One region of the Georgenia sp. TF02-10 genome, then DNA from elsewhere that is predicted to be linked to it. Evidence: riboswitches for the same ligand, from Rfam matches in the RefSeq annotation. Region 1 holds a riboswitch; the other holds the start of a gene.

Region 1 (3,984 bases):
AGCCCGGCCTCGGCGGGGTGCTGCCGGCCGCCAAGGTGTCGGCCGAGATCGCCGAGATCCGCGGGGTGCGGGAGGGCGAGGACTGCATCAGCCCCTCCCGGCACGCGGAGTTCTCCGACGTGGACTCCATGCTCGACTGGGTCGAGCTCCTTGCCGACACCACCGGCCTGCCGGTGGGCATCAAGTCCGCCGTCGGGGACCTGCAGTTCTGGGAGGACCTCGCCGCCGCGATGGCCGACGGCGACCGCGGCGTCGACTTCATCACCATCGACGGCGGGGAGGGCGGGACCGGCGCCGCGCCGCTGACCTTCTCCGACTCCGTCGCCCTGCCCTCCCGGGTCGGGTTCGCCCGGGTGTACCGGATCTTCGCCGCGGCCGGCCTGACCGACCGGATCGTCTTCATGGGCGGCGGCAAGCTGGGGCTGGCCGACAACGCCGTCGTCGCCCTCGCCCTGGGCTGCGACCTGATCAGCGTCGCCCGGGAGGCGATGCTCGCCATCGGCTGCATCCAGGCGCAGAAGTGCCACACCGACCGGTGCCCGGTGGGGGTGGCCACCCAGAACCCCTGGCTCGCGCACGGCCTGGACCCCACCGTGAAGTCGCAGCGGTTCGCCGGCTACGTCCGCACCCTGCGCCGGGACCTGCTCAAGGTCGCCGAGTCCTGCGGGGTCGCGCACCCGGGGCTCATCGACGCCGACGACGTCGAGCTCATGCACGGCAACCAGCGCGGGGTGCCGCTGCGCGAGGTCGCCGGGTACGAGCCGGGCTGGGGCCAGCCCTCCGCCACCCAGCAGGCCGAGATCACCGACATCATGCTGGGCCGGGCCCCGCAGGGCAGCGCCGCGCCGGAGTCGGCCACCACCCAGGGCTGACGCCTGGGGCCGCCTCGACCGGCCCGGTCCACCCGCTACGACCGCGCGGGTCTGCCCCGCTACGAGCGCGCTGGTCTACCCCGCAGCCACCGGTCTGATCAAACCCTTCGTCCCGGGCCGCCCCGGTAGACTCGCCACCGTCCCACCGCAGGGGAAGCCGGTCAGAAGCCGGCGCTGACCCGCAACCGTAGGCCTCGGGAACTCTCCCGACGGCGAGCCGGACCACCTGCCGGGACGTCAGGCTCCACATCCGTCGAGGTCTGCGGACGAGCCGGGGACGTGCGGTGCCCGCGCACCGACGGAGCCGGACCACGCGACCGGCTCCGGGAGGTACCGATGCCCCGCACCCGCCCCGCCCTGGCCGCGCTCGGCGCCGGCCTGCTCCTCGCCGCCGCGCCGGCGGCCACCGCCTGGGCGGCACCTCCCGCCGTGGCCACCACTGCCGCGGCACCCAACGTTGCAGCCGCCACGGGCACGGCACCCGCCACCACCGCCGCGCCCGTCGCAGCCGCCAACGCCACCGCCGCCGGGCCGTGCGCCGCGGACGAGGGCGTCACGATCGTCGTCGACCTCACCGACCTGGGCGGGGAGGTGCAGGTGGGCTGCGCCGCCGGCGACCCGGCCACCGGGCGGGAGGCGCTGGAGGCGGCCGGCTTCACCCCCACCGACTCGGCCTCGGGCATGATCTGCGCCATCGACGCCCAGCCCGACCCCTGCCCGGCGGAGTTCGACGGGAACTACTGGTCCTACTGGCAGGCCGGCCCCGGCCAGGACTGGGAGGCGGCCGCCGTCGGCGCCGACACCGCCGACCCCGCCCCCGGGGACGTGGAGGGGTGGCGGTACAACGACGGATCCACCGGTCCCGGCGTGGCCCCCGCCGAGCTCGCCGCCGGGGTGGCCACGGCGGCGTCGACGGACGGCACCGGCGCCGGGGACGCCGAGTCCGCGGCCGCCGCGGACGCCACCGCTGACGCCGACGACGACGCCGCCCGGACCGAGGGGAGCAGCGCCGGCCTGGCCGTCAGCCCGGGGGTCGTGGTGGCCGCGGTCGTGGTGGTGGCCGCCGTCGTCGCCGCGGTGCTCCTCCGCCGCCGGCGCGCCTGACGTGGCCGCTCCCGCCGTCCCCGCCCGGCCCGCCACCGCACCCGCGACGGCGGCGGAGGCCGCGCTGCACCCGCTGGCGTGGTGGGCGTGGGCGTCGGGCGTCGCGGTCGGGGTGACCCGCACCGGGAACCCGGTGATCCTGGGCCTGCTGCTGACGGCGGTCGTCGCCGTCGTCCTGACCCGGCGGGGCGACTCCCCGTGGGGCCGGGCGTTCCGGCTCTACCTGCTGCTCGGCGTGGCGATCGTGGTGTTCCGGATGGTCTTCTACGTGCTGGTCGGGCTGAAGACCGGCGGACCGGTGCTGCTCGACCTGCCCCGCGTCGCCCTGCCGGACTGGGCCGCGGGCATCACCCTGCTCGGCCCGGTGCACACCGCGGGCCTGGTGACCGCGGCGGCCGGCGGTCTGCAGCTGGCCGTGCTGGTGGTCTGCTTCGGCGCGGCGAACGCCCTGGCCAACCCCAAGCGGGCGCTGCGGCACCTGCCCGCCGCCCTGCACCCGGCGGGCACCGCCGTCGTCATCGCCGTCACGGTGAACCCGCAGCTCGTCTCCGCCGTTGCGCGGGTCCGCCGGGCCCAGCGGCTGCGCGGGCTGGACCGGGCGCGGCCCCGGGAGGTCCTCGCCCGGGCGGTGCCAGTGCTGCAGGACGCCATGGACCAGGCCCTGGCCCTGGCTGCCTCGATGGATTCCCGCGGCTACGGCCGCCGCCCGGCTGGGGACCGGGCCGGTGCCGGCGGGGTGGGGTGGGCGCTGCTGGTCGCGCTCCTTGCCGCGGTCCTCGGGGTCTACGGCCTGCTTGACGGCGCCGCGCCGGCCTGGCTCGGGGCGGGGCTGCTGGCGGCGGGGGCGGTGGTCGCCGTGGCGGCCTCCGTCGTGGCCGGGCGGCGGGTGCACCGGACCCGGTACCGGCCGGAGCCGTGGGGCGCGGCGGCGACGGCGGTCGCGGCCTGCGGGGTGGTGCCTGCGGTCCTCCTCCTCGCCGTGGTGGACCCGGCCGCGCTCGCCCTGCCGGTGAACACCCTGACCTGGCCGCCGGTGCCGCCGACGGCCGTGCTGGCGGCGCTCGTCGCGGCGCTGCCGGTGCTCGGCGCGCTGGTGCCGGCGCGCGGGGCCGCGGCGCAGGACTGGAACGCCGCTCCTGCGGCCAGTGACGCTGCACCGCCGGCCCGGAACCCCACGCCGTCGGCCCGCGAGACCAGAGCGCCCGCCATGCCGGACCGGGGCGCGCGATGATCAGCTTCACCGACCTCTCCGTCACCTACGACGGTGCCCCGGCACCGGCCCTGGCCGGCGTGCACGCGACGATCGAGGAGGGCGAGCTGTGCCTGGTCGTCGGGCCGACCGGGGCGGGGAAGTCCACCCTCCTCGGCGCCGCCTGCGCCCGGGTGCCGCATTTCACCGGCGGGCTCGTGCAGGGCGAGGTCCGGGTCGCCGGCCGGGACACCCGCACCCACCTGCCGCGGGACCTGTCGGACGTCGTCGGCGTCGTCGGGCAGGACCCGCTGGCGTCCTTCGTCACCGACACCGTGGAGGAGGAGCTCGCGTTCGGGCTCGAGCAGCAGGGCCTGCCCCCGGCCACCATGCGCAAGCGGGTCGAGGAGGTGCTGGACCTCCTGGGGCTGGCCCCGCTGCGCGGCCGGCCGCTGACCACCCTCTCCGGCGGCGAGCAGCAGCGGGTGGCCATCGGCGCCGTGCTCACCGCCCAGCCCCGGGTGCTCGTGCTCGACGAGCCCACCTCGGCCCTGGACCCCACCGCCGCCGAGGAGGTCCTGGCCGCCCTCGCCCGCCTCGTCCACGACGTCGGGGTGACCGTGCTGCTCGCCGAGCACCGGCTCGAGCGGGTCGTGCAGTTCGCCGACACCGTCCTGGCCCTGGACGACGGCGGCCGCGCCGTCCACGGCGACCCCGCCCGGGTGCTCGCCGCGGCCCCGGTCGCCCCGCCGGTCGTCGAGCTCGGCCGGCTCGCCGGGTGGGACCCGCTGCCGCTCTCGGTCCGCGACGCCCGCCGCC
Region 2 (3,984 bases), on a different replicon from region 1:
CGCATCATCCGGCCGTAGAGGTCGCGCGCCCGCACGGTGCGGACGACCCGTCCCTCGGCCTCCGCCCGGCGGTAGGCCGCGTCGAAGGCGTCGCCCCACAGGTCCGGCAGCTCCGGTGCCTGGTCGGGGTCGACCAGCGACCACTCCTCGTCGGCCTCCACCCGGCGCATGAACTCGTCCGGGACCCAGTTCGCGAGGTTGAGGTTGTGCGTCCGACGGGCGTCCTCCCCGGTGTTGTCACGCAGCTCGAGGAACTCCTCGATGTCCGGGTGCCACGGCTCGAGGTAGACGCAGGCCGCGCCCTTGCGGCGACCACCCTGGTTGACCGCGGCCACCGAGGCGTCGAGCGTGCGCAGGAACGGCACGATGCCGTTGGAACGCCCGTTGGTGCCCCGGATCAGCGCACCGCGGGACCGGACACGGGAGAAGGCGAGCCCGATCCCGCCGGCGAACTTCGACAGCCGGGCCACCTGGTGGTAGCGGCTGTAGATCGAGTCCAGCTCGTCCCGAGGCGAGTCGAGCAGGTAGCACGACGACATCTGCGTGTGCCTCGTGCCGGAGTTGAACAGCGTCGGGCTGCTCGGCAGGTAGGCCAGCGACGACATCAGCCGGTAGAACCGGACCGCCTCCCCCGGTGTGGTCGCCAGCCCGCACGCGACGCGCAGCAGGAAGTACTGAGGCGTCTCGACGACGAGCCGGGTCGACGGGTGGCGGAGCAGGTAGCGGTCGTACACGGTCCGCAGCCCGAAGTACTCGAACCGGCGGTCCCCTTCGGGGTCGACCGCGAAGTCGAGCTTGCGCGCGTGGTCCTTGACGAACCGGGCGGTCTCGTCGCCGATCAGCCCCTCCGCGTGGCCGAGCGCGACCGCCTGGCTGAACGAGGCGACGCCCTGGTTGCGCACCTCCTTGTCGATGTAGCCCGCCAGGAGGCGGGCAGCGAGCCGGGAGTACTCCGGCTCCTCCCCGATCATCTCCGCGGCGGTCTGGATCGACAGCCGGTCGAGCTCCGCGGTGGTGGCGCCGTCGTAGAGCCCGCTGATCGTGCGCGTCGCGACCCGCATCGGGTCGACGTCCGGCAGGTCGCCGGCGACCCGGTCGACGGCGCGGACGATCTTGTCGACGTCGACGGGCTCGGTGTCCCCGTTGCGCTTGCGCACCCGCATCGGGGTGCGCCCTGGTGTGGCAGTGACCGTCACTTCTCTCTCCTCGCGAGATCGGTCCTGGACGGTCCGGGCGTCGCGGGAGGACGGGCACGGGCAGCCGCGCGCGGCGCGCCACCGACCAGCCGTCGGCCCTCCCTCGAGGCCTCGGACCACCACGCCCGGCGGGCGTGGTGCGCTGGCAGGTCTTCGGACTCGCGGGCTCGCCGCAGCCAGGCACCTGCCTGGCCCCGACCCCTACTGACCGTCGCTTCCCAGGACGCCGGCTTGCGTCCCAGTGCTGTTGACGGCGGTCGTTCCCACTCACCGCTGCGGGGCAGTCCCGGACTCGCACCGGGTTCCCTCTTTCCTCGATCGCCCCGAGGGGCTCTCGAACCAGCTGCGGCACCACCATATGTGGGGGTCGACTCGTCGTGCGGGACGACATCTTGTGCCGGCGTGTCGGCGACGTCGGAGTGGCTCGCTCCGGCGCGTGGCATGGCAGGGTGGGCGCCATGACGTCGCTCCACGTGGTGATGGCGGGCAGCTCGGGGTTCCTCGGCGGTCACCTGCGGGCCGAGCTCGAGCGGCGGGGACACCGGGTGACGGCGCTGGTCCGGCGCCCGGCCCGGTCCGCCGCCGAGTCGAGCTGGGACCCGGACGCCGACCGCGTCGACGCCGACCTGGTGGCGTCGGCCGACGTCGTCGTCAACCTCGCCGGCTCGCCGACGCTCGGCAACCCGTGGTCCTCGCGGTGGGCCCGCCGGCTGCGGGAGAGCCGGCTCCGCACCACCGGCCTGCTCGCCGAGACGATCGCCGCCGCTGCCCGGGCGGGCACCGCGCCGGCGTTCGTCGCGGGCAACGGTGTCGGGTGGTACGGCGACCACGGCGCCGCCGTGCTCACCGAGGACGCCGACACGCGCGGTCACGCGTTCATGACGACGGTCTGCCGCGAGTGGCAGGCGGCCACGGCCCCGGCGGCCTCGGCCGGCGCCAGGGTCGCGGTGCTGCGCACCGCGCCGGTGATGGACCGCACCAGCCCGCCGCTGAAGCAGCAGCTGCTGCAGTTCCGGCTGGGTCTCGGCGGCCGGCTCGGCTCCGGCAGGCAGTACCTGCCGATGATCTCGTTGCGCGACTGGGTCGGCGCGGCGGCGTACGTCGTCGAGCACCCGACGGCGTCGGGGCCGGTCAACCTGTGCTGCGTCGAGACACCGACGAACGCGGAGTTCACGGCGACGCTGGCGGCCGCCGTCGGCCGGCCGGCAGTGCTCCACGCGCCGCGCCCGGCGGTGCGGGCGGCCGGGCGGCTCACCTCGGAGGTGCTGGGCTCGATGCGCACCCGGCCGGAGCGGCTCCTCACGCTCGGCTACGAGTTCCACGACCCCGACGTGGCGGCGGTGGTGCGCGCTGGGACCGCCGGCGAGCGCTGAGGCCCGGTCACCCGGCGACGTCGCGGACCGACGCGAGCACCCAGCGGTCCGCCGTACGTCGGAACGCCAGGCGCCGGGTGCTCACACCGTCGCGCGGCAGCCGGAGGTCGGTCGGGCCGGCGGTCCGCTCCACGACGGCGCCGGACGCGAGCCGGTCGGTGACGACGAGGACCAGCCGGTCGGCCGTCGCCAGTCGGGCGCGGGTGGCGAGGACCTGCATCCGCACCCGGCGGACCCGCAGCCCGCGCGCCGACCAGCGCCGCAGCATCGCGATGTCGCGGTCACCGGCCGCCGATCCCGGCAGGTAGAGCCGGCGCAGCGCACCGACGTCCCCGCGCGCCCACGCGGCCGCGCGGGCCCGGTCCCAGGAGTGCAGCACGGCCACCGCGCCCGGCGTGCGCCCCGCCCGGGACGCCTCCCCCTGCCGGGCGACGGTGGCCGGCCGTTCCTGTGGCGCCCGGTCGTCGGAGCAGGACCACACCGTCCCGGCCGCCACTGCGACCGTGGCGAGGAGCGCCACCGGCCCGCGGAGCCGGGCCCGTGGCCGGTGCGAGTGGCGGCCAGGCATGGGTCCGTCCTACCCCGGACCGGCGGTCGGGCGCACCCGGCTCTCCACAGGGCGGCCGCGGCCCCGGAGTAGGCTCGCGGTCGTGAGCGAGCTGCAGTTCCAGGAGCTGGGCCTGGGGGGCACACCCGTCGACTACGTCGAGGCCTGGGAGCTCCAGCGCCGGGTGCACGCCGAGGTGGCCGACGGCGCCCGGCCGGGCACCGTCCTGCTCCTCGAGCACCCACCCGTCTTCACCGCGGGTCGGCGGACCGACCCGCACGAGCGACCCGCCGACCCCGGCGGCGCCGCGGTGGTCGACGTCGACCGCGGCGGCAAGGTGACCTTCCACGGTCCGGGACAGCTGGTGGGCTACCCCATCGTCGAGCTGCCCGACCAGGTCAAGGTCGTCGACTACGTGCGCCGCGTCGAGGAGGCGCTGATCGCCGTCTGCCGCGACCTCGGCGTCGCGACCGCCCGGGTGCCCGGTCGCACCGGCGTCTGGCTGCGGGCCGACGACCGCGGGCCGGAACGCAAGATCGCCGCGATCGGCATCCGAGTCCGGCGCCGCGTCACCATGCACGGGTTCTCGCTCAACTGCGGTGTCGACCTGGGGTGGTACGACCGGTTCGTCCCCTGCGGCATCGACGACGCCGGCGTCACGAGCCTCTCCCGCGAGCTGGGCCGCGAGGTGACGGTCACCGAGGTGCTGCCCTCGGTCCGCCGCCACCTCTCCGACCTGCTGGCCTGGCAGCCCTACGTGCGGACCCCCGACTACGAGCCGCGGCCCGAGCCCGGCCGGGTCCCTCGGGTGCCGCTGCTCACGCCGGGGCGGTAGCAGCCGACCGCCCTCGGCGCCCCGGCGTGTCCC

What was found. A riboswitch is a leader RNA that binds a small molecule or an ion and turns the genes downstream of it on or off. The one in region 1 is predicted to bind cobalamin.
Region 2: another riboswitch for cobalamin. It lies ahead of MF406_RS18225 (ribonucleoside-diphosphate reductase subunit alpha); the one in region 1 lies ahead of MF406_RS18730 (hypothetical protein).

Annotation. Positions count from the first base shown of each region.
Region 1 covers NZ_CP094289.1:2,626,858-2,630,841, forward strand. Annotated here, with positions in the region: gene MF406_RS11870 (FMN-binding glutamate synthase family protein) at 1-872, shown strand, start outside; cobalamin riboswitch at 979-1,121, shown strand; gene MF406_RS18730 (hypothetical protein) at 1,209-1,976, shown strand; gene MF406_RS11880 (energy-coupling factor transporter transmembrane component T) at 1,978-3,207, shown strand; gene MF406_RS11885 (ABC transporter ATP-binding protein) at 3,204-3,984, shown strand, end outside.
Region 2 covers NZ_CP094290.1:51,053-55,036, forward strand. Annotated here, with positions in the region: gene MF406_RS18225 (ribonucleoside-diphosphate reductase subunit alpha) at 1-1,163, opposite strand, end outside; cobalamin riboswitch at 1,323-1,555, opposite strand; gene MF406_RS18230 (TIGR01777 family oxidoreductase) at 1,655-2,569, shown strand; gene MF406_RS18235 (hypothetical protein) at 2,577-3,137, opposite strand; gene lipB (lipoyl(octanoyl) transferase LipB) at 3,220-3,951, shown strand.